DNA from 2 places in the Burkholderia sp. FERM BP-3421 genome. Region 2 is predicted to be linked to the other one. Evidence: predicted binding sites of a transcription regulator. Region 2 holds the regulator's gene; the other holds the start of a gene.

Region 1 (15,227 bases), 1.2 Mb from region 2:
CCGGAATCGGTGGCGCGAGCGCGCGCGAAATACGCAGCCGCGCCGGACGCGCGGCGCGGTGAAAGCGCGGGCCGAACGGCCCGGCGGAGGATGAACGGCTTACTTCGACAGGCTGGCGCGCACCGTGTATTCGCCGGCCGAGGTCTCTTCCTGATGCACCGTGTAGCGTGTCCCGTCGAAATCGGACGGCAGCGGTTCGACCGGGTAGCCGTGCTTTTCCCAGGCGTCGAGGCCGCCCTTCAACGCGCGGACATCGCGGATGTTCTTGCGATGCAGCTGCGCGACGATGCGCTTCGCGGTGGCCTCGTTCGGGCACACGCAGTACACGACGATCGCGCGCTTGAGCAGCACCGGATCCAGCTGCTCGGGGGTATCGAGATCGAGCGGATAGGCGCCTGCGATCCGGTAGGCCTCCTTCTCGCGCACCGCGCGCGGCCGCGCATCGAAAATCAGCGGCGGCTCGTTCGACTTCATCATCTCGTCGAGCTGCTGCGGCGTGATGCGCACCTTCCCGAGCCAGCGCCGGAACTGCACGCGCCGCACCCATCGGTACAGCAGGAAGGTGACGAAGATCGCGGCGAACGCGTCGAAGATGGTGCCACCGCTGTGGCGCACCCACAGCACGAGCTGCACGATCTCCTCATGCAGCAGCGCGCCGCCGAACAGCCAGACACTCGCCCACAGCGACGCACCGGCCAGATCCCACAGCAGGAACACGCGCACGCCGACCGCGGTCGTGCCGAGCAGCGGCGCGGACACGAGCCCGAGGCCCGGCAGGAATTTCGCGAGCACGAGGAGCGGCGCGCCATAGCGTTCGAATACGTTGCGCGCGATACGCACGGTGGTGTCGAGCGACAACGAGAAGCGCACGAGCCCGTTGAGCAGTCGCCGGCCGCGCAGGCGCCCGGCGAAGAACCACAGGGAATCCGCCAGCATCGTCGCGCCGATCGCCGCGCACAGCATGCCCGCGTAGGAAGCCTGCCCCATCGCCGCCATCGTGCCGCCGAGGATCAGCATCGGCACGGCCGGCACCGGCATCCCAAGCTGCGTGATGAGGACGCTCAGGAAGACGGCCCAGGGGCCGAGCGACGACGGAATTGCGACTGGAAAATGCCACACGGGGCGCTCCTCGAAGGCGGGGCGGCCGCCGGGCCGCCCCGACCGGCAGCATGCCTCGGCGCTCCCGTGGCGTAAACCGGTATCTTCCGCATTCTAGACGCGTTTGATTACACCTGTTTTGCGACCCCGGGCGCGGCCTGGGCGCCGCATGCCGGGCAAAAGCGGCTGAATGCGTTCTTGCGCGCGCGGCACTGCCCGCACGCGTCGAATACGCCGATGCCGCAGTGCGGACAGAAATTCCGCTGCGAGTCGGCCGTATCGAGCGGGCGTTCGCACCCGGGACAGATCTTCTTGTCGATCTGCGCATAGGCACTGACGAAATCGATCGCGCCGCGCCGGGCCGCATCGGGTTGCTGCTCCTCGCTACGCTGCCGCTCGAGATAGCGCGCAAGTGCGCGGATTGCGTACTGGCCCGCCGCGACCGTCACGGCCAGCCCGACCAGATAGCGCACATAACCGCCGTAGCTCGGCAGATACGGCACCAGCTCGACGAAAAATCCATACAGCGCGAACAGGATGAAACCCCAGACGAACGGCCAGTAGCGGCTCTTGCGCTGCGTCGCGAACAGCCAGCCGGCGATCAGCACCGGCGGCAGCGTGAACAGCAGCCGCACACCGAACACGCGCAGTTCCTGGCGACGGAGCGCCGCGTCGAGACGCGTCTGCGCGGCCGCATCGAGCGCGGCGCGCGCCGCGGTCAGGCCGTCGCGCTCACGTTCGAACGCCGCCCCCTGCTGCTTGAGATCGGCCAGCTTCGCCTCGGCGGCGCGCTCGCGCTGCGTCGCGCCCTCGAATGCGCGTGCATGGCCGAGTACCGACGGATCCTCGTCCGCACGGTCCGTCACGTGCCGGGCCGATGCCGTCGCCTGGAATGCCTCGCGCGCCTGACGCGTGTCCTGCCGCGCGGCATCGAGCAGCACGCCGGCCTGATCGAGCGCATCACGATTCGCGGTGATCCGGGTGGACAGCGCCGCCAGTTGCGCATCGAGCGGACGGGCCGCGGCCAGGTCGACGAACGTATCGCGCTGCAGGTCGGCCGCCACGCGCGGCAGGTCACCGACGATCAAGCCGCCCAGCCCGGCCAGAAACACGGCAAACACCACCGCAATGATCCACAACGCCCGCTGATACCAGACCTCAGCCACGCGCAAGCCCTTCGACATCGTATCGCCCTCCTGAAGAAACGGATGCCGGGCGCGCCGGCGTCATCCGCCACCGGCTCCGCGCCCGCCGCCATGATCGCGCCATCGCACGCGGCAATCAATCTTCATATCAATTGCCTGTTCAAATCATTTTTGATTCCAATGATTATTTCCGGGCAATTTTCGATTATCCGACCCTCTCGATATTCAAGCATTAAAAGAGCATCTTTAAAAAGGCGCGTGAACTGCGACAGCTTGTCGCAGTTCACGCGCCTTTTTATCTTTCAGCGAGCCTTCCGCGCGCCTTCAATCGACCTTCCAACCGCTTGCATGCCTTTTTCTGCTGACCCTCTTGAATTAACGGAACTTGACAAGAAACGGGAAAATTTACATCTCGCCAGATTGTCAGATGACGTCATTTTTCAATATTTAACGTCAAATTTACAGAATTTATCGGTTGACGTGTTTTTATCTGACCTTTGTCTCAATAAAATTCACTTTCAAATTCATTACGCCATATTTCATGCCGATTAAATCTGACCTCTTCTGACTGATTGATCGGTGAACTCATCACGTCATTCAGAGGGGTTGGACACCATGAATCGCACTTATCGCAGCATTTGGAACGAAGCACTCGGCGCGTGGATCGCGACGTCGGAACTGACATCGTCGCGCGGCAAGCCGAACAAGTCCGCGGTAAGCGCCTTGGTGCTGGCCCTGGGCATCGCCTGCTCGACGGGCGCGCAGGCAACCTATCTCGCGGGCGGTGGCACGGACGGCGACGGCACGGGCGACGTGATCGCGATCGGCGCCCAGAACGCGGCGGGCGGCAAGGGTTCCATCGCGTACTCGATCCGCGGCATCGCGATCGGCTCGGGCGCGGAAGCCGACAGTTCGCCGGGCGGCACGCGCGGCCTCACCCCCATCAACGCGGACACCATCGCGATCGGCACCAATGCGCGCACGCTCAACGCGAGCGGCGGCGGCAGCATCGCGTTCGGCGCCAACAGCATGGTCGGCCAGACCGACGGCATGGCGCTGGGCGCGGCCTCGACCTCGACGCAAATCGGCGCGGTCGCGCTGGGCGCAGGCTCGGTCGCAAACCGCGCGGGCGGCGCGGTCGTCGAGAGCTTCTCGGGTACCAACGTGACGACCACGGGCGCGCTGTCGGTCGGCAACGGCACGACGCTGCGGCAGATCACCAACGTCGCGGGCGGTACGCAGGACACCGATGCAGTCAATGTGCGCCAGCTGACCACCGTGTCGACCTCGGCATCGACCGCGATCAGATCGTTGTCGACGTCGGCGTCGACGGGGATCGGCTCGTTGTCGACGGGCCTCAGCTCGACCAACAGCAGCGTGACTTCGCTCTCGTCGTCCGCTTCGACCGGCCTTTCCACTGCTAACAGCGGTATCAGCTCGCTTTCGACCGGCCTCAGCTCGACCAACAGCAGTGTGACTTCGCTCTCGTCGTCCGCCTCGACCGGCCTTTCCACCGCGAACAGCGGCATCAGCTCGCTTTCGACCGGCCTCAGCTCGACCAACAGCAGCGTGACTTCGCTCTCGTCGTCCGCTTCGACCGGCCTTTCCACCGCGAACAGCAGTATCAGCTCGCTTTCGACCGGCCTCAGCTCGACCAACAGCAGTGTGACTTCGCTCTCGTCGTCCGCCTCGACCGGCCTTTCCACCACGAACAGCGGTATCAGCTCGCTTTCGACCGGCCTCAGCTCGACCAACAGTAGTGTGACTTCGCTCTCGTCGTCCGCCTCGACCGGCCTTTCCACCGCCAACAGCGGTATCAGCTCGCTTTCGACCGGCCTCAGCTCGACCAACAGTAGTGTGACTTCGCTCTCGTCGTCCGCTTCGACCGGCCTTTCCACCGCCAACAGCAGTATCAGCTCGCTTTCGACCGGCCTCAACTCAACCAACAGCAGTGTGACTTCGCTCTCGTCGTCCGCTTCGACCGGCCTTTCCACCGCCAACAGTGGTATCAGCTCGCTTTCGACGGGCCTCAGCTCGACCAACAGCAGTGTGACTTCGCTCTCGTCGTCCGCTTCGACCGGCCTTTCCACCGCCAACAGCGGTATCAGCTCGCTGTCGACCAGCGTGAACACGCTGCAAACGAAGACAGACAACCTCGGCAACAGCACGGCGGCGGCACTCGGCGGCGGTGCAGGCTTCGATCCGAGCACCGGCACGATTTCCGCGCCGTCCTATACGACGTACAACGCGAACGGCACGACGACGACCGCCAACAACGTCGGCTCGGCCATCGACAACATCAACAGCCAAGGTATCAAGTACTTCCACGCGAACTCGACCGGTGCCGACAGCATCGCGACCGGCGCTGATGCCGTCGCGATCGGCACGGGCGCCGTCGCGGCCACGAACAATTCCGTCGCGCTCGGCGCGAAATCGGTGACGGCAAACGCAGTCGGCGTATCGAGCGCGACGGTCGGCTCGACCACACTCAACGGCTTCGCGGGCGCGAACCCGACTGGTGTGGTCAGCATCGGCGATGCCGGCGCGGAGCGCCAACTGACTAACGTGGCCGCCGGCCGCATCACCGCAACCAGCACCGATGGCATCAACGGCAGCCAGTTGTACGCCGTCACGCGTCTGCTCGATACCGCAACCGAATCGATCACGTCGTTGTCGACGTCGACGTCCACCGGTCTGTCGACCGCCAACAGCAACCTCACCTCGCTGTCGACTTCCACCTCGACCAGCATCGGCTCGCTGTCCACCGGCCTCAGCACGACCAACAGCAACCTGACGTCGTTGTCCACCTCGACGTCCACCGGCCTGTCGACCGCCAACAGCAACCTCACCTCCCTGTCGACTTCCACCTCGACCAGCATCGGCTCGCTGTCCACCGGCCTCAGCACGACCAACAGCAACCTGACGTCGCTGTCCACCTCGACGTCCACCGGCCTGTCGACCGCCAACAGCAACCTCACCTCGCTGTCGACTTCCACCTCGACCAGCATCGGCTCGCTGTCCACCGGCCTCAGCACGACCAGCAGCAACCTGACATCGCTGTCCACCTCGACCTCGACCGGCCTGTCGACCACCAACAGCAACCTCACCTCCCTGTCGACTTCCACCTCGACCAGCATCGGCTCGCTGTCCACCGGCCTCAGCACGACCAACAGCAACCTGACGTCGCTGTCCACCTCGACGTCCACTGGCCTGTCGACCACCAACAGCAACCTCACCTCCCTGTCGACTTCCACCTCGACCAGCATCGGTTCACTGTCCACCGGCCTCAGCACGACCAACAGCAACGTCACGTCGCTGTCCACCTCGACCTCGACCGGCCTGTCGACCGCCAACAGCCAGATCACCTCCCTGTCGACCTCGACCTCCACCGGCATCGGTTCGCTGTCCACCGGCTTGTCGACGACCAACAGCACTCTCACCTCGCTGTCGACCTCCGCCTCGACCGGCATCGGCTCGCTGTCCACCGGCCTCAGCACGACCAACAGCAACGTGACATCGCTGTCCACCTCGACCTCGACCGGCATCGGCTCCCTGTCGACGAGCCTCAGCTCGATCACGACCAACACGACCAATCTCGGCACGAGCACCGCCGAGGCGCTCGGCGGCGGCGCGACCTACGATCCCGCCACGGGCAAGATCTCGTCGCCGTCGTACGTCACCTACAACAACGACGGCACGACCACCACCAACCAGAACGTCGGCGCCGCGGTCGACAACATCAATGCGAAGGGCATCAAGTACTTCCACGCGAACTCGACTGAGGCGGACAGCGAAGCCACCGGTGAAAACAGCGTCGCGATCGGCCCGAACGCGAAGGCGAACCTCGCCAACTCGGTGGCGATCGGCAACGGCGCGACGACTTCGGCCGCAGTCGGCGTCTCGTCGTCGAGCGTCGGCGGCGTGACCTTCGGCGGCTACGCCGGCGCGAACCCGATCGGCACCTTCAGTGTCGGCGCGCCCGGCCAGGAGCGCCAGGTCACCAACGTCGCCGCCGGCCGTGTGAGCGCCGACAGCACGGATGCCGTCAACGGCAGCCAGCTGTTCGCGACCAACAGCCATGTCGCCTCGCTGTCGACAAGCCTGAACACGACCAACAGCAATGTCGCGTCGCTGTCCACCGGTCTGTCGACCACCAACAGCAACGTCGCGTCGCTGTCGACCTCGACCTCGACCAGCATCAGCTCGCTGTCCACCGGCCTGTCGACCACCAACAGCAACGTGACATCGCTGTCGACCTCCACCTCGACCGGCATCAGCTCGCTGTCCACCAGCCTGTCGACCACCAACAACACGGTGAATTCGCTGTCCACGAGCGTGACGAACATCAACAACCAGATTTCGAACCTGTCGACGTCGGTCACGAGCAACTCGGGCATCGCCGCCGACTCGAAGGGCGACGGCACGGATCGTCCGACCGTCACCGCCGGCTCGAACTCGGTCGCGATCGGCTCGAACTCGAATGACGGCGGCCGCAACAACGTTGTGTCGGTCGGCAGCGCGGAGCAGCAGCGCCAGATCACCAACGTCGCGCCCGGCACGCAGGGCACCGATGCGGTGAACCTGAACCAGTTGAACGGCTCGGTCGCATCCGGCGTGAGCCAGGCGAACAACTACACCGACCAGCGCTTCAACGACACCAACCGCGCCATCAACGATGTCGCGAAAAACGCTTACTCGGGTATCGCCGCCGCGCTCGTGATGCCGAACCTCACGCCGTCGGCCCCGGGCCGCACGGTGGCCGAGGTCGGCGTCGGCAGCTACAAGAGCGGCAAGGCGGTCGCCGTCAGCGTCACGCACCGCTCGGAAAACGGCCGCTGGCTCGTGAATGGCGGCGTCGCGGCGACGTCGAGCGGCGACACGGGCGTGCGCGCGCAGGTCGGCTACGAGTGGTGAGATCGCACTGCGCCGTCGCGCGCAACATTGATCTGGATCAATGCGGCGCGACGCACGCTTTCTAGACTGACAACGAGAGCAGGCGCGCCGCACGGCGCGCCTGGCAGTTCTCGTGCCTTCACGCCCGGCCTCCGGGCGTTTTTTATGCCCGTCGCGCGGGCTCCGGCCCATCGCGCAGCAGCAACACCGGACGATCGGCGAGCCGCAACAACGATTCGGCGACGCTGCCGAGCAGCAGTCGCCGCAGGCCATGACGCCCACGCGTGCCCATCACGATCAGGTCCGCGTCGAATTCGCCCGCGGTCCGCATCAGCACGGTCGCCACGTCCTCGCCGTAGGCATCGAGCGCGCGCACCGACCCCTTCACCCGATGGCGTTCGAACTGCGCGCGCGCCGCTTCGAGCGCCGCCGTCGCGACCTCGACGGCCCGATCCCGATCGTCTCCGGCCTCGGCGAAGCCGGATTCGACATCGACCAGCTGCGACCGATGCTCGACGACGCACGCCGCGGTAATCATTCCATCGCCGGCAACGGCGATCCTGATCGCTTCATCAAGCGCAACCTGCGCACTGTGGCTGCCGTCGACCGCCACGAAGATCCGTTTGTACATAAGCCTCTCCCGATTCGGAAAAACCGCGTGAAACGCGTTCCACCAGCAGTCTCGCGCGCCGCCCGCCCGGCCTGCTTGACCCGCATCAAGCCTCCGGAACACACGTGCGGCATCGATACGCACGCCCCCGCGCAAGACGCGGGTCTGGTTCCGATTGGCAAAAAACAAGTAAAACGCGCACAATTTCACATTGTCCATTCAGGACGGGACCCCGGCTCGCGCGCCGCGACAGACGCCGGACCACCGGCGCCGGGTTCCGTCATCGTAGAGATTCATGACCGCTAGCGGAACCTCTTCCCGACACGGCGACGCGAGCACCACGGACGCCGCGCGTGTTTCGTGGCTGCACGCCCGTCCCGCGTCGATCACACTCGTCGCGTTCGCGCTCGGCGCGGCGGCCTCGCTCGGCGTGGCCGGCTTCGTCGAAGCGCGCTGGCAAGCCGCCGCGCATGCCCGCTTCGAGCGGCGCGCCACGCACCTGACCGAAGCCCTGCGCCGCGAGCTGAGCGCGGGAGCGGCCGCGCTGGACGGCGCGCGCGGCGCGCTCTCGCTCGTCCGCGCACCCGGCCAGGACGCCTGGAACACCTACGTCTCGACGCTCGATCTCGACGGCAACCGCACGCCGGTGCGCGCGCTCGGCTTCGCCGCCGCGCGGCCCGGCGCGACGGCGGCGGGCGGCCCGCCCAGCACGCTGCCGATCAGCGTCACCCGCTTCGCGCCGCCCACCGTCGAGCTGCCCGCCGACATGGGCGCGCGCGACGCCGGCGCGCTCTGGCGCGCGGCCGACACCGGCCAGGTGGCGCTCGCGGTCCGCGACGCGAGCGACGGCCATCCGGCCGCGCTGACGCTGTTCCTGCCGGTCTACCGGCCGGACAGCGTGCCGGTGTCGCGCGAGGTGCGCCGCGCGGCGCTCGAAGGCTTCGTGTTCGCCTCGCTGAACGTGCGCCGCGTATTCGAGCAGGCGAGCGCCGACGAGCGCGGCATCGGCATCAGCGCCTCGCGCGCCGGCGACCTCACGCCGCTGTTCGCGGCCGACGCCGGCACCGACGATATCGCGATGCCCGGCCGGCAGTGGCGCCAGACCGACGTCCTGCGCTTCGGCGGCGACACGCTCACGCTCGCCTACACCGCCGACATCCGCGCGGGCACGGCGGGCGCGGCCGACCTGTGGACCGCGCTGGTCGCGGGCGGCCTCGCCGGTTCGGCCGTGCTGGCCGCCGCGCTCTATCAGATCGTGCGTCGCCGCGCGACCGTCGTCGTCGACGCGCCGGGCTCGCTCAACGAAGCCCGGATGATGGGCATCATCCGCTCGTCGATGGAAGCGATCATCACGATCGACGAAGCACAGACCGTCGTGATCTTCAATCCGATGGCCGAACGCGTGTTCGGCGTATCGGCGATGGAAGCGATCGGCGCGCCGCTGTCGCGCTTCATTCCCGAGCGCTTCCGGGGCGCGCACGCGAAGCACGTCGAGCAGTTCGGCGTGACCGGCGTATCGGAGCGACAGATGGGCCGGCAGCGCGTGCTGTTCGGCCAGCGCGCGAGCGGCGAGGAATTTCCGATCGAGGCGTCGATCTCGCAGATCCGCGAAGGCAACGGCAAGCTGTACACCGTGATGCTGCGCGACATCACCGCGCGGCTGCGCGGCGAGGATGCGCTGCGCCAGTCGCGCGAGGAGCAGCGCGAGCTGTCGGCGAACCTGCAGAACGTGCGCGAGGAAGAAAAGACCCGCATCGCGCGCGAGCTGCACGACGATCTCGGCCAGCAGCTGACCGCGCTGAAGATGGACCTGTCCGCGCTCGAGCACGCGCTCGCCCACCCGGCGCCGGGCGCCACGCCCGCCGTGCCCGAGCAGTTGCGCGGCATGCATCGGCTGATCGACTCGACGGTGGCGTCGGTGCGGCGCATCGCGGCGGATCTGCGCCCGGTGATGCTCGACGACCTCGGGCTCGTGCCCGCGATCGAATGGCTCGCGCAGGATTTCACGAACCGCTACGGCATCGAGGTCGAACGCGACATCGAGCCCGGCGATACGGCATTCAACAGCAACGGCGCGACCACCCTGTTCCGGATCGTCCAGGAGGCGCTCACCAATGTCGCGCGTCACGCGGACGCGACGGAGGTGGCGCTCGCGCTGACGATCGACGAGGGCAACTGCACGCTGCGCATCGCCGACAACGGCCGCGGCGCGCCGGACGCCGACGCCGCGCCGCGCCGCCTGGACAAGTCGTTCGGCCTGATCGGCATCCGCGAACGCGCGCACATGCTGGGCGGCATGGTGACGATCGATACCGGCCGCGACCGCGGCTTCTCGATCACGGTCACGTTCCCGCTGCAATCGATCCAACAGGAAACGTCGCCTTCATGATCCAGGTCCTACTCGCAGACGATCACGCGCTCGTGCGCGACGGTCTGCGCCATATTCTGCGCAGCGCCACCGGCTTCAACGTCGCGGGCGAGGCGTTCGACAGCACCACCACCATCGCGCTCGTGCGTTCGACGCCGGCCGACGTGCTGGTGCTCGACCTGTCGATGCCCGGCCGCAACGGCGTCGAGCTGATCAAGCAGATCAAGGACGAGAAGCCCGCGCTGCGGATCCTCGTGCTCACCATGCATGCCGAGCAGCAATACGCGGTGCGCGCGTTCCGCGCCGGCGCGTCGGGCTACCTGACCAAGGAAAGCGCGAGCGCCGAGCTAGTCGGCGCGGTCACGAAGGTGGCGTCGGGCGGGGTGTACGTCAGCCTCGCGATGGCCGAGCGCTTCGCGCAGAGCCTCAACGAGCCCGCCGACACGCTGCCGCACCACCGGCTGTCCGACCGCGAATTCGACGTGTTCCGCCGCATCGCGGTCGGGCAGACGCTGTCGGAAATCGCGCAGGAGCTGTGCGTGAGCGCGAAGACCGTCAGCACCTACAAGACGCGGATCCTGGAGAAGATGCAGATGCCGCATGAAGCGGCGCTCGTGCGCTATGCGTTGCGGCACAAGCTGGTCGATGACGTGGATGAGGGTTGAGGGGCGCCGCGCGGCCGCTTCACGCGCGATCGCTCCCATGATGTGAGGCGCCGGCCGCGGCCCTAGAGTGATCTCCGCGTCTCCCTACCGTATCGCCCGCTGATGGCGTGGTCCGCTTCGCGCGCGGCGTACCTGCTGCTGCCCCTTTCGCGCGCGCCGATGCGCCGATCCGAGCCCGTTCACCGGGCGCGCCGCGCACCGCCCGGCAACGCATTCGTCACGCGAAACCCGAGGGAAGGCGCGCCGCGCCCCAGGTTCCGCGCATTGCCGAAAGCCGCATGCCCCCCGGACAGGCGCGCGGTCGCACGTCACCCCTCGCCCCGCCGCGCCTCTTCCGCCAGCCCCACGATTTCCGCCGTCGTCATGATGCGCGCGTAATCCATTGCAAGATTGCTAAGCGACAACGCGTGGATCTCCTCCGCGCGCCACAGCCTGCCCGCCAGATCGCACCGGTCGAACGTGAACGCGCCATCCGAGGCGACCACGGTCTCGAAACCGAGGTTGCCTGCCGAGCGCGCGGTCGATTCCACCGAGTTGTTCGTGATCACCCCCGCGATCACGAGCTGCGCGATGCCGCGCTCGCGCAGCCGGCGCTCGAGCCCCGTCGCGACAAAGGCATCCGGCACCTGCTTCTCGACCACCTGTTCCGACGCCCGCGGCATGAACGCCGCCTGGAACAGCGCGCCGGGCTGCCCCGGCCAGAACACCGAGTCCGGATCGCGCGACACATGGCGCACGTGCACGACGGGCCGCGCCGTCCGCCGCCAGCAGGCGAGCAATTCGCCGATCCGCTCCTCCGCATCGGGCTGGTTGCGCCGCCCCAGCTTCGGGTGATGAATGCCCTGCTGGAGATCGATCAACAACAAGGCGGCATTCGCATCGAGGCGCGCGGGCTGGTTCATGTCGGCATGTCGCGAATGGGTCGCGTGTGGTCGGATCGGGATGCCGCGATTGTAGCGTTCGTTCTCCGGAATACACCGTACTTGCGATCATGCGCGCCGCCCTGCACAATCGCAGCACATTTCCCCCGCCGACGCCGCCATGACTCATGCCTCACTCGCTACCGGCGTCCTCCTGGCCGCGGGCCTCGGCACCCGCTTCGATCCGAGCGGTGTGCACAGCAAGCTCCTCGCTCCGCTCGCCGACGGCACGCCGGTCGCCGTCGCCGCCGCGCGCCGGCTCGCGACCGCCGTCGCCGACGTGATCGCGATCGTGCGCCCCGGCGCCGAACGGCTCGCGCTGCTGCTCAACGAGGCGGGCTGCCAGGTGCTCTATACCGCGGACGCCGAGCGCGGCATGGGCGCGAGCCTCGCCGCCGCCGTGCGCGCGAGCGCCGACGCCGATGGCTGGATCGTCGCGCTCGCGGACATGCCGTGGATCGCGCCCGCCACGATCGAGACGCTCGCCCGCACGCTCGACAGCGGCGCGGCCTCGATCGTGGCGCCCGCCTATCGCGGCCAGCGCGGCCATCCGGTCGGCTTCGCCGCGCACCATTACGAGGCGCTCGTCGCGCTCGACGGCGACGCGGGCGCGCGCACGCTGCTCACGACGCACCCCGTCACGCTGCTCGACTTCGACGACCCCGGCGTGCTGCGCGACGTCGACACCCCCGCCGACCTCGCGCCGCCCGCCTCGCCCGCTTGATTCGCGCCGACGCACGATCGCCCGGCAAAGCGTCCGCCGATTGGCTATAACGGAAAGGATGGCCGTCGCCGTGCGACGGCGCCCCGCGACCTCGGAGACGCCGATGTCCGACCACACCACGCCGCTGCCCGACCCACCCGCCGATCCCACCCGCGATCCGGAAGACGATCCGCTCGCGCCCGGCCATCACGAACGTCCGCAGGAACCGCCCGAAGGCCCCCCCAGCAAGGACCCTGTGTAGTCCCGCAAGCACGCCACGGGTCCGGTCAACGCGACGCCCCGGCTGCCCGCCGTTTCCGCACGGCGTGGCACCATCATGCCCGTTCGTCGCCTAGGGAATTCCCTGTCTGCGCCCGGCCGCGCGCCCGGCCGACAAACAGTGATCCCCATTCGCACCATCGGTGCGGGCCACTCGACTCCTTGCGGACCACCATGCGCAACCTGACTCTGAATCAAAAGCTCGCGTCGATGATCGTCGTTCTGTGGTTGGGCTTGTTATTGATCGGAGCATTGGGCGCATGGCAAAACCGTGCATCGATGATCTCGGACCGCCGCGACCAGCTGGCCGCGCTGATCAATCAGGCCTATCACGTCACCGACCACTACTACAAGCTGTCGCAGCAAGGCGCGCTGTCGGAAGCCGACGCGAAGCGCGAGGCGCTCGTCGCGATCGCCGCGATGCGCTACGGCGGCGACGGCTACATCTCGATCAACGATTCGAAACCCGTGATCGTGATGCATCCGATCAAAACCGAGCTGACCGGCAAGGATGTGTCGGGCATGACCGACCCGGCGGGCAAGCACCTGTTCGTCGAGATCGTCAAGGCGGGCAATCAGGGCGCCTTGGGCTACGTCGAGTACCTGTGGCCGAAGCCCGGCAACGACACGCCGGTCGAGAAGACCAGCGTGGTCCAGCGCTTCGCGCCGTGGGACTGGTACCTCGTGACCGGCATGTACATGAACGACGTGCGCGCGGCGGTGCTCGCCAGCATCGGCCGCTGGTTCGCGATGACGCTCGTGCTCGGCCTGATCGCGACGGGCCTGATGGCGCTGGTGCTGCGCAGCGTGCGCCGCAGCCTCGGCGGCGATCTCGAGGACGCCGTCAGCACCGCGCGGCGCATCGCGCAGGGCGACCTGACCGCGCACGTCGACGTGCGCCACGAGAACGGCGCGAGCCTGCTCCATGCGCTGCACGCGATGCAGGCGAGCCTCGTCGACATGGTGTCGCGCGTGCGGCTCGGCACCGACAACATCCATGTCGGCGCGAACGAAATCGCGGCCGGCAACACCGACCTGTCGCAGCGGACCGAGGAGCAGGCGGCAGCGCTCGTGCAGACCGCGTCGAGCATGGATGAAATGACCTCCAACGTGCGGCAGAACGCCGACAGCGCCGCACAGGCCGCCGAGCTGGCCGACCAGGCGGCGCAGATCGCGCAGCGCGGCAACGCGGTGGTGGACGACGTGGTGCGCACGATGACCGCGATCACCGACAGCTCGACCAAGATCAGCGACATCATCGGCGTGATCGACGGCATCGCGTTCCAGACCAACATTCTCGCGCTGAACGCGGCGGTGGAAGCGGCGCGCGCGGGCGAACAGGGACGCGGCTTCGCGGTGGTGGCGGGCGAAGTGCGCACGCTCGCGCAGCGTTCCGCGACCGCGGCGAAGGAGATCAAGATCCTGATCGAATCGTCGAACCAGACGGTCGGGCATGGCGCATCGCTGGTCAGCCATGCAGGCGCGACGATGGGGGAAATCGTGCAGTCGGTGCGGCGCGTGAACGAGATCCTCGAGGAGATCAGCCACGCGTCGCGCGAACAGAGCGCGGGCATCGAGCAGGTGAACCGCGCGGTCGGCGAGATGGATCAGGTCACGCAGCAGAACGCGGCGCTCGTCGAGCAGGCGGCCGCGGCCGCGCATTCCCTGCGCGACCAGGCCGACGCGCTGCGCTCGGCGGTCACGCGATTCGCGCTGCCGGCCTGACGGACCCGCGCGGGCGGCCATCGGGCCGCCCGCCTCACCGCCTCACCGCCTCACCGCCTCACCGCCTCACCGCCTCACCGCCTCACCGCCTCACCGCCTCACCGCCTCACCGCCTCACCGCCTCACCGCCTCTCCGCCTCACCGCCTCTCCGCCTCTCCGCCTCTCCGCCTCTCCGCCTCTCCGCCTCTCCGCCTCTCCGCCTCTCCGCCTCTCCGCCTCTCCGCCTCTCCGCCTCTCCGCCTCTCCGCCTCTCCGCCTCTCCGCCTCTCCGCCTCCCGCCTCTCCGTCCCGAATTTGTCTGCACTCCACCACGATTTGACAGTGTTTTAACCGAAATCGCGCGACTTCCACACATCGCGATTACGCATTTATTACAATCACCCCCTAGAAGCGTCCTCCACCGGGGCGCGTTTGCCGTCCACCCGCCCGTCCATGACCCTGAAGAAGAAGTCGAAAGCCTCCGAGCCGTACCTCGCCGTCGCGAAGAACCCGATGTTGTCGGCGAGCCTGCCGATGTGGCGCTCGAAGTTCGTCGTGATCCTCGTGTTTCTCGCCTTCGGCGCGCTGATCGCGCGCGCCTTCTGGGTCCAGATCGCCAATCAGGACTTCTATGCCGGCCAGGGCCAGAAACGCTACCAGCGCACCATCGAGCTCGATGCGATGCGCGGCCGCATCGTCGACCGCAACGGCGCGATGCTCGCCGTCAGCCTGTCCACCTACGAAATCTGGGCGAATCCGAAGCAGGTCGACGAAGCCGCGTACCCCGCGCTCGCGAAGCTGCTCGACATGCCGCTCCCCGAGCTCAAGCGCCGCCTGAACA
Region 2 (15,227 bases):
CGTACCTGATGAACGGCGAACCGCTGCCGCTGCTGAACGGTTTTCCGTTGCGGCTCGTGGTGCCCGGCTGGTATGCGACCTACTGGGTCAAGATGCTGAGCGACATCGAGGTGCTGGACCGGCCCGACGACAACTACTGGACCGCGCGCGCCTACCTGATTCCCGATACGCCGGGCGCGAACGTCCGGCCCGGGCAGACCGGCGTGCGGATGGTCCCGATCAACCGGATGGTGCCGCGCTCGTTCATCACGAATCCGCCCGATGGTGCGCGGCTCGCGCGCGGCGCGTCGGCCGAGGTGCGCGGCATCGCGTTCGGGGGCGACTGCGGTGTCGCGGGCGTGCGGGTGTCGCCCGACGGCGGGCGGACCTGGCTCGATGCATCGCTCGACCGCGACTACGGGCGGTACAGCTTCCGTCGCTGGCGGCTCGCGCTCACGCCGCCCGCGGCGGGGCCGCTCGTGCTGATGGTGCGGGCGACCAATACGGCGGGCGTCGCGCAGCCGCTGCAATCGAACTGGAACGGTTCGGGTTTCATGCGCAACGGTGTCGAATCCGTTGCGCTGCACGTGATCTGATCGGGGAGACCGGCATGAAGCATCGAGCACTGTGTTGGCTGCTGATCGTGGGCGTGGCGGGCGTGGCGGGCGTGGTCGCGTTCCGCGCGTGGCTGCCGGACGGGCGTGTCGGCGCGCGGCGCGAGCCTGCGCGCGCCGTGGCGTTCTCGGTCGTGGATGTGAGCCTGCCGGTGAGCCGTGAGGTGTTTCCGCCCGGGCCCGGCGCGGAGATCGCCAACGGGCAATGCCTGATCTGTCATTCGGCCGGCATGGTGATGCGCCAGCCGCCGCTGACGCTGCGGGAATGGACGGCGATCAACAACAAGATGCGGGTGGCCTACGGTGCGCCGCTGCCGGCCGAGCAGGTCGATACGCTCGCGCAGTACCTGTATCGGATCAACGGCCGCGCGGAAGGGGCGGCTCGGGCCGAGCCGGCGCATTGACGTGAGCGATGGGCGGTGCGGACGGGTGGCGCGCGATCAGTTGCGGAGCGAACGCGGCATGTCGCGTGCAATGCGGCTCAGTCGCGCGCGCGGTTCTGTGCATGCTGCGCCGATCCACTGCCTCGCGGCGACGCGGCGCACGGCCGCGCGCATGTGCTCCTCACCGCAGCTGCACGGCCGCGAGGAACAGCACCATGCCGCCGATCGCGCCGTCGAGCACGCGCCACGCGCCGGCGCGGCGGAACAGCGGCGCGAGCAGCCGCGCGCCATAGCCGAGCCCGGTGAACCAGACCAGGCTGACCGCCATCGCGCCGATCGCGAACGCGAGCCGCGCGCCTTCCGGTTCGCGCGCGCCGGCCGTGCCGATCAGCAGGAAGGTGTCGAGATACACGTGCGGATTGAGCCAGGTGAACGCGAGCGTCATCATGACCACCGGCAGCGCGCCTTGCGGCGCGGCCTGGGGTGCGCCGTTCATGTCGAGCGTCGCGTGATTCGGCCGCAGCGCGCGGCGCAATGCATTGAGGCCGAACCACGCGAGATAGGCGAGGCCGACGTACAGCACCGCATGGATGAAGGTCGGGTAACGCTCGACCAGCACCGCCGCGCCGCCGACGCCCGCGCCGATCAGGATCATGTCCGACAGCGCGCACAGCAGCACGATCTTGCCGACGTGCGCACGCATGATGCCCTGCCGCAGCACGAAGGCGTTCTGCGCGCCGATGGTGACGATGAGCGAGCCGCACAGCGCCGCGCCGTGGGAAAAGGCGATCCAGTTCATGATGTTCCGGGGGAAGAAGACGGGGAAAACGACACTCAGGCGCCTAGTCTGCGTTTTCCGGCAGAATAAGAGAAGCTAAATTGCCTAATGCTGATTAAGGAAATCTAATGCTGGACTATGCCTTGCTCGATGCGCTGGCCGCCGTGATCCGCCAGGGTTCGTTCGAACGGGCGGCGAGGGAGCTGAATGTATCGCCGTCCGCGGTGTCGCAGCGCGTGAAGCTGCTCGAGGAGCGCGTGGGCAGCGTGCTCGTGAAGCGAGGCCAACCCTGCGTCGCGACGCCTTCGGGCGCGCTGCTGTGCCGTCACACGGAACGGGTGCAGATGCTGGAGGCCGAGTTGTCCGGCCGCATGCCGGCGTTGCCCGGCGCGCTCGCCGGCCGCTGGCCGAGCTTGCGGGTCGCGGTCAACGACGACAGCGTCGCGACCTGGTTCATCGACGCGATGGGGCCGTTCTGCACGGAGAGCGGCACGCTGCTCGATCTCGTGATCGACGACCAGGACTACACGGCGGAGCGGATTCGCGACGGCAGCGTGCAGGGCGCGGTGACCGCGCAGGCGGAGCCGATCCAGGGCTGCCGCTCGACCCGGCTCGGCCGGATCCGCTATCGCGCGGTCTGTTCGCCCGCGTTTCACGCGCGCTATTTCGCCGACGGCGTGACGCGCGATGCGCTGCAACGCGCGCCGTGCGTGATGTTCAATCCGAAGGACGGTTTGCAGAGGCGTTTCATGCGGCGCGTGACGCGCGCGGAACTGGATCCGCCCCGGCACTGGATTCCGCACGTGGCGGGTTATCTGCGCGCCTGCGAGACGGGCCTGGGCTGGGGCATGTGCCCGGATCGCATGACCGAGCGGCAATTTGCGGCGGGGGAACTGGTCGACCTGTCGGCCGGGCGCACGGTCGACATCGAGCTGTACTGGCAGAGCTGGCGCCTGTCGATCGGCTGGCTCGACGATTTCGGCGCGGCGCTCAAGGCGCGCGCCGCGCAGTTTCTCGATTGACGGGGGCGCGGCGGGCGTGCCGCGCGGCGCGCATCACAGGTGATGCAGGCCCTCGAAATCGACGATCCGCACCATGCGCCCCTGCATCTCGATCAGGCCGCGCTTCTGGAACTTCGACAGCGTGCGGCTGACCGTTTCGAGTGTCATGCCGAGGTAGCTGCCGATATCCTCGCGCGTCATGCGCAGGTTGAACTCGGTCGCGGAGTAGCCGCGCTTCAGGTAGCGCGACGAGATGTCGAGCAGGAAGGCCGCGACGCGCTCCTCCGCGTTCAGCGAGCCGAGCAGCATCGTCTGCGAGGTCTCGCGCACGATCTGTTCGCTCATCAGCTTGTGCATGCGCAGCTGCATCGTGCCGGCCTCCGAGCAGAGCGACTTGAGCGCGCTGTACGGGATCACGCAGACGGAGCTGTCCTCGAGCGCGACGGCGGTGCGCGGATGCGCGTCTTCGCAGATGCCGTCGAGGCCGAGCGCCTCGCCGGCGAGATGCAGGCCGGTGACCTGCTCGCGGCCGTCATGGCGCGTCGCGACCGTCTTCAGCGAACCGGAGCGCACCGCGTAGAGATTGTCGAATGCATCGCCCTCGCGGAACAGCGCTTCGCCGCGCCGCACCGGGCGCGCCGCGCAGATCACCGCTTCGAGGCGCGTCAGCGCATCGGGCGCGAGGCCCTGCGGCATGCACAGATGCCGCATCGAGCAGGTCGAGCAGTGCGTGGCCTGCCGCGGCGCCCAGCTGCCGGCGGCATGGATGGAAACGGGGGAGCGGGCGGCGAGGGGCGTGAGCATGATGGTGGTGGACTCGGGCTTGAATTCGACGAAACCATTGTCCCACCGCAAGCCGGGGCCGTTCAGCGACAAAACGCCGCGATGCGATGCCCGGCTTGCTTGCCGCGCGTCAGGGACGCGCGGCGCGAACGCTTGTTCAGCTTTCCTGAGCGTCCGGATGCGCGGCCGACGGAATCAGCAGGACGGGCAGCGCGGCCTGCCGCACGCATTGCTCGGCGACGCTGCCGAGCACGAGCCGCTTGAAGCCGCGGCGGCCATGCGTGCCGAGCACGAGCAGGTCGGCCTCGAATGCCTTCACGGCGTCGAGGATCAGCGAGGATACGTCCGCGAGCGACGTCGCCTCGTCGACCTTCATCTCGCCCTTCACGCCGGCCGCGCGCATCTGCGCGGTGAACGTCTCCGCGAGATCGCGGCCTTGCGCGATCAGCTGGGTGCGCAGCACGGACGGGTCGTAGCCCGGCACGTTGTAGTAGATCGAGGCGTTTTCGACGATGTAGTGCGGCTGCAGCTCGGCGCCCGCGGACTTGGCGAGCGCGAGCGCCGCCTCGAACGCGTGCCGCGCGGTGTCGCTGCCGTCGACTGCAACCAGGATGCGCTTGTACATGATGTCTCCGTGATGGGATGGACAAGGTGCCGGCGACCGCGCCGGCCGGGTAGGTGGGCGGTTCCCGGGCAGGGTAACTGATTGCGGCCGCGCGCGCAGCGAGCCAGATCAAGGGCGCGGCGATCGGCGGGCGGGCTTGCTACCATGACGGGCGATCGGCGCGCGACCTACCCGCGCCGGCCCCTTGCCACGGAGTGAGTGCGATGAACGAACCCAGCCGCCGCTATCCCGATCCGGCCATCCGGATCCTCGATCCGCGTTTCGAGGCGCTGCGCCACGCGGCCGCCTCGGTCGAATGCCTGTACCAGGGCGCGCGCTGGTCCGAGGGGCCGGTGTGGTTCGGCGATGGGCGTTTCCTGCTGTGGAGCGACATCCCGAACAACCGGATTCTGCGCTGGGACGAGCCGAGCGGCGCGGTGAGCGTGTTCCGGCAGCCGTCGGACAACGCGAACGGCAACACGCGCGACCGGATGGGCCGCCTCGTGACCTGCGAGCACCTGACGCGGCGCGTGACGCGCACCGAGTACGACGGCACGGTGACCGTGCTGGCGGATCGCTTCGAGGGCCGACGCTTCAATTCGCCGAACGACGTGGTCGTCAAATCCGACGGATCGATCTGGTTCACGGATCCATCGTTCGGCATCGAGAGTTTCTATGAAGGCGAGCGCCAGGCTGCCGAGATGCCTGAGCGGGTCTACCGGATCGATCCGCGCGACGGCGCGGTCACGATGGTGCTCGACGATGCGCGCGGCCCGAACGGGCTCGCGTTCTCGCCGGACGAGACCACCTTGTACGTGGTCGAGTCGCGCGCGCGGCCGCGCACGATCCGCGCTTACGCGGTGACGGACGACGGCCGCGCGGTGCGCGACGGGCGCGGCCTGATCGACGCCGGCGCGGGCACGCCGGACGGCTTTCGCGTCGACGTGCACGGCAATCTGTGGTGCGGCTGGGGCATGGGCAGCGACGAACTCGACGGGGTGCGCGTGTTCGCGCCCGACGGCGCGGCGCTCGGCCATATCGCGCTGCCGGAGCGCTGCGCGAATGTCTGCTTCGGCGGCCGTCATCGCAATCGTCTGTTCATGGCGGCGAGCCACGGCCTGTACGCGCTCTATGTGAACACGCAGGGGCTGGCGGGCGGCTGACGCCGCGCCGCGCGTCAGTACCCGACGCGGAACAGCCGGCCCGTTTCCGCGCCTTCCGCGCTGCGGCTGTACGCGAGCGCGGCGCGGCCGACCGGAATCGCCTCGTGGCCGCGGAACAGCGCGCCGTACGCATCGAGCGATTCCTCGAACACGGTCGGGCTCACCAGGTTGATTCGCAGTCCGCGCGGCAGCTCGACCGCGGCGTTGCGCACGAAGCCCGCGAGCGCGCCGTTGACGGCGGCCGCGTTCGAGCCGCCCCGGAACGGCGCATCGCCGATGACGCCGCTCGTCAGCGTGAACGAACCGCCCGCGTTCAGCAGGTGCTGGCCGGCGAGCACCAGGTTGACCTGGCCGAGCAGCTTGTCCGCGAGCCCGACCGCGAACTGCGCGCTGGCGGTCTCGCCGAGCGGGCCGAAGTGCACCGAGCCGGTCGCGGCGATCACGGCGTCGACCGGTCCGACCGCGTGGTACATGCGCTGCACGCTGTCGATGTCCTTGAGGTCGACCCGCACGTCGCCGTGCGAGCGGCCGGCCGCGACGATCTCGTGGCGGGGTTTCAGTTCGTTGACGATGGCGCTGCCCAGCGTGCCGGAGGCGCCGACGATCAGGATCTTCATGCTGGATTCCGAAACGGAGAATGACCGCCGATTGTCGCGATGCAGCGGCGCGCGAACAAGCCGCCCGCATGATCAGGTGTCGAAACCCAGGGTTTCGAATCGCCCCGCAAGGGGGCGCGCCGGCGTCAGCGCGGGATCGGCGCGAACTCGAACACGCGTTCGGCGCGCACGGGCCGGACCGGGCAGTGCGCGCGCCCGCGGGGCCGGACCCACGCGTCGGGATCGAAGCGGCCGCGCGGTTCGGCCGCGAAGCCTTTGTCGATCACCATGTAGCCGGCGCGCGGCGCGCATTGCGGATGATTGCCGCCGATCCGGCTGTCGTAGCCGGCGAAGCCGTCGGGCGTTTCGGGCATGGCGTTGTCGAGCGAGGCGTTGCTGGTGGCGATCTGGTCGGGCGGCAGCGTGCCGTTCGCGAGGCGCGCGGCGTCGCGCTGCTTGCCGTCGGTGTCGACGGTGCTGTCGTGGGTGGCGTCGTTGTCCAGTTCGACGCTGCGCGGATGCGGCAGGGGCGCGGACATGGTGTTCTTCCTGGCGGCGGGAGCAGCCCGGATCACAGCAAGACCCGTTCCGGGGACCACGGGAAAAGGCGAGCGGGCGGCCGCCGCGGCCGCGCCGGGACCTTCGGGTTCGGGAGGATTTATTTCAACCAGAAGCCCCGATTTCTACAGAGTATGATTCCTTTCCAGCGAGGCCGCACGAACCCGTGCCGGGCGTGCGTCCCGGCCCGCATCGGGCGCCGCAGCACCCCTGACGGACGGGTAGTGAAGAAGAAGTGAAGGGACTAGAGGTGGGCGGACTCATGCACATGACGACTACGGCATTCACGCATCGCGGTTATCTGCTCAACTGCACGCCGGCGCGCGCCGGCGACGGCTCGTTCCAGCCTTATGTGGTGATCTCCCGATCGAGCGACGGCGAGCTGGTCGCCAATCGTTTTTTTCCATCCGACCTGCACTTCAGCAACGAAGACGCCGCGATCGCCCACGCGCGCGATTGGGCGGTGCGATGGATCGACGCGAGCAGCATCACGATCTAGCACGACGAATCGCGACCGTCGCTCGCGCGGAAAAAACGCGGTAATCTTGCGGACCCGTCACTTTTTTTCCGCGGCCGTGCGTCGTGTGTGGCCGTATGTTCCTGTCTATGCCGAAATCAGCTGTTCGAAACTGGGGCCTCGATCAGATCGTGGCCGCATTGCGCGAATCGCGCGAGACCCTGCACCGCACGCGTCACCCGCTCGGCATCCGCGAGCTGCCGTCGCGCGATGCGATCTGCAAGATCGTCAACGGCCTGCGCGCCTCGCTGTTCCCGACGCACTACGGCGCGCCGGACCTGACGGACGAAAGCGTCGATTTTTACGTCGGCCATACGCTTGAAAGCACCCTGCGCATCCTGTCCGAGCAGATCCGCCGCGCGCTGCCGTTCCTGCCCGAGCATGCGGATACGCCGGGCGCCGAGCTGGAGACGCGCGCGTTCGAGATCGCGCGCGAATTCGGCACGCAGCTGCCCGACATCCGCGCGCTGCTCGTGAGCGACATCCAGGCCGCCTACGCGGGCGATCCGGCCGCGCAGCACGTCACCGAGATCCTGCTGTGCTATCCGGGCGTGTTCGCGATGATGCATCACCGGCTCGCACATGCGCTGCATCTGCTCGGCGTGCCGCTCCTCGCGCGTTTCATCAATGAAATCGCGCACTCGGCGACCGGCATCGACATCCACCCGGGCGCGCGGATCGGCCCGAGCTTCTTCATCGACCACGGCACCGGCGTGGTGATCGGCGAGACGGCGATCATCGGCGAGCGGGTGCGCGTCTACCAGGCGGTCACGCTCGGCGCGAAGAGCTTCCCGGCCGACGGCGACGGCGCGCTCGTGAAGGGCAATGCGCGGCATCCGATCGTCGAGGACGACGTGGTGATCTATGCGGGCGCGACGATCCTCGGCCGCGTGACGATCGGGCGCGGCTCGGTGATCGGCGGCAACGTGTGGCTCACGCACAGCGTGCCGCCGGGCAGCAACGTCGCGCAGGGCAAGATCCGCGAGGGCGGCGGCCCGGTCGACAAGGGCTGAATCGAAGGGGCGGGCCGGGCCCGCCGAGAGGCGGCCGGCGCGCGGCGGGGATGCCGCGCGCCGGCCGCCTTGTCATGTCGCGGTGCAAGATCCGCGCATGCCGCGCGGCGCGCCGGCTAGCGCCGGCCGCCCGGCGAGCGATGCTTGTAGAGCACGTCCTGGTCGACGCGGATCAGGTTCTGGCCCGCATCGACCACGAAATCGACGCCGTTGTACGCGGGCTCCGTCAGCAGCAGGATCGCATCGCCGACATCGTCGGGCCCGGCAATCCGCCCGAGCGGCGTCGCGGCGCGGCTCGCATGCTCGAAATCGGCCTGGGTCTGGTCGTCGCTCGGCAGCATCAGGCCCGGAAACACCGCGTTCACGCGCAGCACCGGCGCCGCCGACAGCGCGAGCATCTGCGTCAGGTTGCCGAGCGCCGCCTTCGCGACCGTGTAGCTGAAGTGGTCGCGGTGGAAGTTCTCCTTGATCTTCTGGTCGACCACGTTGATCACCACGCCCTGCGTGCCCGCCGCCTGCGCGCGCGCATGGTAGGCGCGCGTGAGCAGGAGCGGCGCGCGGCAGTTGACCGCCCACGCGGCGTCGAGCGCCGCGAGGTCGAAGCTCGGGAAATGATCCTGCCAGAACACCGACGCGTTGTTGACCAGCACGTCGAGCCGCCCGAAGCGCGTATAGACCGCATCGACGAGCGCCGTGACCGCGTCCGCCCGGGCGAGGTCCGCCTGCAGCGCGACGGCCTCGATGCCTTGCGCGCCGAGCGCGTCGACGGCTTGGCGCGCGGCCTGTTCCGAACGATCGTAGTGCAGCGCGACGCGGTAGCCGCGCGCGCCGAAGCGGCGCGCGAATGCGAGGCCGGCGCGTCGCGCGGCGCCGGTGACGAGGACGACGGGCGCGCCCGTCGGGATAGTGCGGGACGACATTTACGTATTCGTCAGGTTGACGGCCGAGGGGTTGGACACAATCGACAGGAACTCGCGGCGCGTGGCCGGATCGGTGCGGAACGTGCCGAGCATCCGCGACGTGACCATCTCGACGCCGGGCTTGTGGATGCCGCGCGTCGAGATGCACTGGTGCGCCGCTTCGAGGATCACGCCGACGCCCTTCGGCTGCAGCACGTCGAACAGCGTGTCGGCGATCTGCACGGTCATCTTTTCCTGGATCTGCAGGCGCTTCGCGAACGCATCGACGAGCCGCGCGAGCTTCGAGATGCCGACCACGCGGTGATTCGGCAGGTAGGCGACGTGCGCGCGCCCGATGATCGGCACCATGTGGTGCTCGCAGTAGCTCTCGAAGCGGATGTCCTTCAGCACGATCATTTCGTCGTAGCCGTCGACCTCGCTGAAGGTGCGCGCGAGGATGTCGCGCGGCTCGAGCGCGTAGCCCGCGAAGAATTCCTCGTAGGCGCGCACGACGCGCGCCGGCGTATCGAGCAGTCCTTCACGTGCGGGATCGTCGCCGGCCCAGCGCAGCAGCACGCGTACGGCCGCCTCGGCCTCCTCGCGGCTCGGCCGCGCGGGGACGGCGCTCGCGCGCGACGCCTTGCGGGGGGATTTGCCGGCCGCCGCGCGGGGCGCCTTCTCTTTGACCATGCCTGAACTCCTGTCTAGCGGGCCGCGCCACGCGGCCGATCGGGCATTGTTTCATGCTTTCGTCGCACGCGCCCGGTGGGCGGTCATTTCGGCCATTCGTCGAGCGCGTCGTTGAACAGCCCGGCGACCACGCCGCGCAGCCAGCCGACGCGCGCGTCGTTGTGGAACTTGCGGTGCCAGTGCTGGCGCAGATCGAAGCGCGGCAGCGCCAGCGGCGGCTCGACCAGCATGATCGACGCATGCTCGGCCGCGTAGGCGTAGCCGATCGCGTGCGGCACGGTCGCGATCAGGTCGGTGCGCCCGAGGATGAACGGCAGGCTCATGAAGTGCGGCGTCTCCAGCACCGCGCGCCGGCGCAGCCGCGCTTTCGCGAGGTGGCGTTCGAGCACCTCCTGGCTGCGGCCGTCCGCGCGCACCACCGCGTGGCCGCAGGCGAGGAACTGTTCGAGCGTCAGCGCGTGCGCGGCGAGCGGATGGCCGCGTCGCATCAGGCAGATGAACCGATGCGTGAACAGACGCTGCTGGAAGAAATTGCCGCCGTCGAGATCGGGGAAATAGCCGACCGCGAGATCGACGTCGCCGCTTTCGAGGCCGCGTTCGACCTCCGCGTGCGGCAGCGACACCGAGCGCAGGTTCGCGTGCGGCGCTTGTTGCGCGAGCGCCTGCAGCAGGCGCGGCAGGAACACGATCTCGCCGACGTCCGACAGCGCGAGCGTGAAGGTGTCGCGGCTCGCCGCCGGATCGAAGCTCGGCGGCGCGACCACGCCGCGCTCGATCTGCGCGAGCGCGGCGCGCGCGGCGGGCAGCAGCGCGAGCGCGCGCGGCGTCGGCTCCATGCCGTGCGAGGTGCGCACGAACAGCGGGTCGCCGAAGTACGCGCGCAGCTTGCCGAGCGCGCTGCTCACGCGCGGCTGGCTCACGCCGAGCAGCTCGCCCGCGCGGCTCACGTTGCGGGCCTCGTCGAGCGCCACCAGGTAGGGAATCAGGTTCAGATCGAGTTCGGGCATGGCCGGACCACTATTCGGAATCGAGATACAAGTTATCGCTTAAATCGCGTTGTCGCATAGTCGGGAAAGCGCTGACAATCGATTCGACTATTCGAATCAACGTTGGAGACATCCCCATGCGCACTCAGGTCGCCATCATCGGCGCCGGTCCGTCCGGCTTGCTGCTTTCCCATCTGCTGCACCTGCAAGGCATCGATTCGGTGCTGGTCGAGGCCCGCTCGCGCACCTACTGCGAGAACCGGATCCGCGCCGGCGTGCTGGAGCAGGGTACGGTCGACACGCTGAACGAAGCCGGCCTCGGCGCGCGGATGCGGCGCGAAGGGCTCGTGCACCGCGGCGTCGAGCTGCTGTTTGACGGCGCGCGACACCGCATCGACCTCGCCGCGCTGACGGGCGGCCGCGCGATCACCGTCTACAGCCAGCACGAAGTGGTGCGCGACCTGATCGCGGCGGGCGAAGAACACGGCCACGCGATGCATTTCGAGGTCACGGACGTCGCGCTGCACGACGTGACGGACGCGCATCCCCATGTGACCTTCACCGATGCGCAGGGCCGCGCGATGCGGCTCGATTGCGACTACATCGCCGGCTGCGACGGCTTCCACGGCGTCGCGCGCCAGACCATCCCGGCCGAGCGGCTGCGAACCTTCGAGCGGGTCTATCCGTATGCGTGGCTCGGGATCCTCGCGGACGCGCCGCCGTCGCTCGACGAGCTGGTGTACGCGCATCATGTGCGCGGCTTCGCGCTGTTCTCGATGCGCTCGCCGAGCGTCACGCGGCTTTACCTGCAATGCCGTCCCGACGAGGCGCTCGACGCGTGGCCCGACGCGCGGATCTGGGACGAGCTGCGCACGCGCTTCGCCAACGACAGCGGCTGGCTGCCGGCCGAGGGGCGCATCACGCAGAAGAGCGTGACGCCGATGCGCAGCTTCGTGTCGGAAACGATGCAGTACGGACGCCTGTTCCTCGCGGGCGACGCCGCGCACATCGTGCCGCCGACCGGCGCGAAGGGCATGAATCTCGCGGTGGCCGACGTGCGCGCGCTGGCGCGCGCGCTCGGGGCGCGTTATCGCGACGGCGACGAGGCGGCGCTCGACGCCTATACGGCGACCTGTCTCGACCGCGTGTGGCGGGCCGAGCACTTCTCGTACTTCATGACCAACATGCTGCATCCGAGCGCGGACGACACGCCGTTCGTCAACCGGCTCAAGCTGGCCGAGCTGCGCTACGTGACGCGCTCGCGCGCGGCCGCGCAATCGCTCGCGGAGAACTACGTCGGCCTGCCGTTCGACGATACCTGGTCCGCCCGCCTTGACAAGGCGGAGCACGCGACTCTATGATCGCCTCAACGTTCGCTAATCGAATCTGAGTTCGAATATCGAACATTTCGAGAGTGCGCCCGTCGCGGCGCGTTCGTTCGACGAGCCGCGCGCCGGTGCGCGGATGCGTATCAGGAACCCACATGGTCAACAAGATTTTCGAGTCTCTCCAGGCGGCGGTGGCCGACGTGCACGACGGCGCGACGATCATGATCGGCGGCTTCGGCACGGCGGGCATGCCGGCCGAGCTGATCGACGCGCTGATCGCGCAGGGCGCGCGCGACCTGACGATCGTCAACAACAACGCCGGCAACGGCGAGACGAGCCTCGCGGCGCTGCTGAAGGCGAAGCGGGTGCGCAAGATCATCTGCTCGTTCCCGCGCCAGACCGATTCGCAGGTGTTCGATGCGCTGTACCGCGCGGGCGAGATCGAACTGGAGCTGGTGCCGCAGGGCAACCTGGCGGAACGGATCCGCGCGGCGGGTGCGGGGATCGGCGGCTTCTTCTCGCCGACCGGCTACGGCACGAAGCTCGCCGAGGGGCGGGAAACCCGCGTGATCGATGGCAAGCCCTACGTATTCGAAGCGCCGATCCACGCCGATTTCGCGCTCGTGAAGGCGTACCGGGGCGACCGCTGGGGCAACCTCGTGTATCGCAAGACCGCGCGCAACTTCGGCCCGGTGATGGCGAGCGCCGCGAAGACGACCATCGCCCAGGTGTCGGCGGTGGTGCCGCTCGGCGGCCTCGATCCGGAACAGGTCGTCACGCCCGGCATCTTCGTCAAGCGGGTCGTCGAGGTGCCGCAGGCCGCGCATGCGGCCGAACTGGCCGCGCAACGCGCGGCGCATGCCGCCTGAGCCGGCGAGGAGAACACGATGCAACGATTGACCCGCGACCAGATGGCGCAGCGTGTCGCGCAGGACATTCCCGAAGGCGCGTACGTGAACCTGGGCATCGGCGTGCCGACGCTCGTCGCGAACCATCTCGATCCGGGCAAGGAGATTTTCCTGCACAGCGAGAACGGCGTGCTCGGCATGGGCCCCGCGCCCGCGCCGGGGCAGGAGGATGACGAGCTGATCAACGCCGGCAAGCAGCATGTGACGGTGTTGACGGGCGGCGCGTTCTTCCATCACGCGGATTCGTTCGCGATGATGCGCGGCGGCCATCTCGACTACTGCGTGCTGGGTGCGTTCCAGGTCTCGGCGCACGGCGACCTCGCGAACTGGCACACGGGCGCGCCGGATGCGATCCCGGCCGTCGGCGGCGCGATGGATCTCGCGATCGGCGCGAAGCAGGTGTTCGTGATGATGGAGCACCTGACCAAGCAGGGCGAGAGCAAGATCGTCGCGGCATGCTCGTATCCGGTGACGGGCGTGCGCTGCGTGAGCCGTATCTATACCGACCTCGCGGTGCTCGACGTCACGCGCGACGGGCTCGCGGTGCGCGAGATCTGCTCGGACCTGTCGTTCGCCGCGCTCGAGGAACTGACCGGCGTGCCCCTGATCGACGCGACCCGCTGACGCGCCCGGGCCCGGGCGGAGCCCGGCGTCCGGAGGCACAATGCAGATTCCGTCTCCTTTCGTTTCCGTCATGCTAGAAGACAGCGCCCGCCTGACCTCCCTGATCTGCGGCACCGAGCCGCTTAACCGGATCTGGTCGCCGCGCACGACCCTGCAGCGCATGCTCGACGTCGAGGCGGCGCTCGCGCGCGCGCTGGCCGCGCACCGGGTGATTCCGCGCGCGGCGGTCGCGCCGATCGAGGCCGCGTGCGACGCGGCCCGGCTCGATGCCGATGCGCTCGCGCGCGACGCCGCGCTCGGCGGCAATCTCGCGATCCCTCTGGTGCGGCAGCTGACCGCGCGCGTGAAGGCGGCCGACGCCGAGGCGGCGAAATACGTGCATTGGGGCGCGACGAGCCAGGACATCCTCGACACCGGCCTCGTGCTGCAGCTGCGCGACACGTTCGACCTGCTCGATCCGCTCCTGGGCGAGGCCTGCGCCTCGCTCGCGGCGCTGGCGCGCGCGCATCGCGCGACGCCGATGATCGGCCGCACCTGGCTGCAACAGGCCTTGCCGATCACGCTGGGCCTCAAGTTCGCGCAATGGCTCGATGCCTTGCTGCGTCATCGCGAACGGCTCGCCGCGCTGCGCACGCGCGTGCTGGCGCTGCAATTCGGCGGCGCGGCCGGCACGCTCGCGAGCCTGCGCGAGCAGGCGGGCCCGGTCGCGCGCAGCTTGGCCGACGACCTGCGGCTCGACCTCCCGGACGTGCCGTGGCACACGCAGCGCGATCGCATCGCCGAGACGGCGGCTTGCTTCGGCATGCTGATCGGCACGCTCGGCAAGATCGCGCGCGACGTGTCCCTGCAGATGCAGACCGAGGTCGGCGAACTGGCCGAGCCGGCGGCGGCGGGCAAGGGCGGTTCGTCGACGATGCCGCACAAGCGCAACCCGGTCGGCTGCGCCGCCGTGCTGACGGCGGCCGTGCGCGCGCCGGGGCTGGTCGCGACCGTGTTCGCCGGCATGGTGCAGGAGCACGAACGCGCGCTCGGCGGCTGGCAGGCAGAATGGGATGCGCTGCCCGAACTCGCACGGCTCGCGGGCGGCGCGCTCGCGCAGGTGGCGCAGCTCGTCGCGGGCCTCGAAATCGATCCCGCGCGGCTGGCCGCGAATCTCGATGCGACGCGCGGGCTCGTGCTCGGCGAGGCCGTGATGCTCGCGCTCGGCGATGCGATCGGCCGGCTGGACGCGCATCATCTGGTCGAACAGGCGTCGCGGGAAGCGCTGCAAAGCGGGCGCACGCTGCACGACGTGCTCGCGGCGGACCCGCGCGTGAGCGCGCAGCTGTCGCCCGAGGCGCTGCAACGCCTGTTCGATCCCGCTCACTACGTCGGCGCGGCGCATGCCTTCGTCGACGCCGTGCTCGCGCGCCACGCGGGCCGGAACCCAGGAGACCACTGATATGTCCTTCGCTTCAGTCGACGGCGTGCAACTGCATTACCGGATCGACCGCTCGGCGCGCGCCGACGCGGACTGGCTGATCTTCTCGAATTCGCTCGGCGCGGATCTGTCGATGTGGGCGCCGCAGATCGATGCGCTGACGCCGCATTTCAACCTGCTGCGCTACGACACGCGCGGGCACGGCCACTCGGCCGTGCCGGCGGGCCCCTACACGATCGCGCAACTGGCGGGCGACGTGCTCGGCCTGATGGATCAGGTGGGCATCGCGCGCGCGCATTTCTGCGGGATCTCGATGGGCGGCCTGACGGGCGCCGCGCTCGCGGCGCGCCATCCGGAGCGGATCGGGCGCGCGGTGCTCGCGA

The links. The regulator FNR, encoded in region 2, switches genes on or off when oxygen is low (the NO sensors DNR and NnrR bind a similar motif). The targets are predictions, from matches to a motif close to TTGATNNNNATCAA.
Region 1: Bsp3421_RS11785 (universal stress protein) is a predicted target of FNR. The motif match lies at 7,843-7,856, and genes of this name have one in related genera.

The regions. Positions count from the first base shown of each region.
Region 1 is NZ_CP117781.1:1,981,462-1,996,688, forward strand. Features, by position in the region: gene Bsp3421_RS11765 (VTT domain-containing protein) at 100-1,119, opposite strand; gene Bsp3421_RS11770 (zinc ribbon domain-containing protein) at 1,227-2,282, opposite strand; gene Bsp3421_RS11775 (hypothetical protein) at 2,307-2,795, shown strand; partial or broken gene Bsp3421_RS34345 (ESPR domain-containing protein) at 2,859-2,939, shown strand; partial or broken gene Bsp3421_RS34010 (YadA-like family protein) at 3,384-7,157, shown strand; gene Bsp3421_RS11785 (universal stress protein) at 7,300-7,767, opposite strand; gene Bsp3421_RS11790 (PAS domain S-box protein) at 8,042-10,135, shown strand; gene Bsp3421_RS11795 (response regulator) at 10,132-10,779, shown strand; gene Bsp3421_RS11800 (cysteine hydrolase family protein) at 11,088-11,681, opposite strand; gene Bsp3421_RS11805 (nucleotidyltransferase family protein) at 11,821-12,423, shown strand; gene Bsp3421_RS11810 (hypothetical protein) at 12,527-12,664, shown strand; gene Bsp3421_RS11815 (methyl-accepting chemotaxis protein) at 12,856-14,406, shown strand; gene Bsp3421_RS11820 (peptidoglycan D,D-transpeptidase FtsI family protein) at 14,840-15,227, shown strand, end outside.
Region 2 is NZ_CP117781.1:192,399-207,625, reverse strand. Features, by position in the region: gene Bsp3421_RS04115 (molybdopterin-dependent oxidoreductase) at 1-575, shown strand, start outside; gene Bsp3421_RS04110 (c-type cytochrome) at 590-997, shown strand; gene Bsp3421_RS04105 (LysE/ArgO family amino acid transporter) at 1,158-1,775, opposite strand; gene Bsp3421_RS04100 (LysR family transcriptional regulator ArgP) at 1,883-2,776, shown strand; gene fnr (fumarate/nitrate reduction transcriptional regulator Fnr) at 2,810-3,559, opposite strand; gene Bsp3421_RS04090 (universal stress protein) at 3,696-4,163, opposite strand; gene Bsp3421_RS04085 (SMP-30/gluconolactonase/LRE family protein) at 4,367-5,305, shown strand; gene Bsp3421_RS04080 (short chain dehydrogenase) at 5,320-5,922, opposite strand; gene Bsp3421_RS04075 (DUF3005 domain-containing protein) at 6,048-6,440, opposite strand; gene Bsp3421_RS04070 (HlyU family transcriptional regulator) at 6,722-6,958, shown strand; gene epsC (serine O-acetyltransferase EpsC) at 7,066-7,989, shown strand; gene Bsp3421_RS04060 (SDR family oxidoreductase) at 8,106-8,909, opposite strand; gene folE (GTP cyclohydrolase I FolE) at 8,910-9,578, opposite strand; gene Bsp3421_RS04050 (LysR family transcriptional regulator) at 9,662-10,585, opposite strand; gene pobA (4-hydroxybenzoate 3-monooxygenase) at 10,702-11,925, shown strand; gene Bsp3421_RS04040 (3-oxoacid CoA-transferase subunit A) at 12,048-12,761, shown strand; gene Bsp3421_RS04035 (CoA transferase subunit B) at 12,780-13,424, shown strand; gene Bsp3421_RS04030 (3-carboxy-cis,cis-muconate cycloisomerase) at 13,495-14,865, shown strand; gene pcaD (3-oxoadipate enol-lactonase) at 14,867-15,227, shown strand, end outside.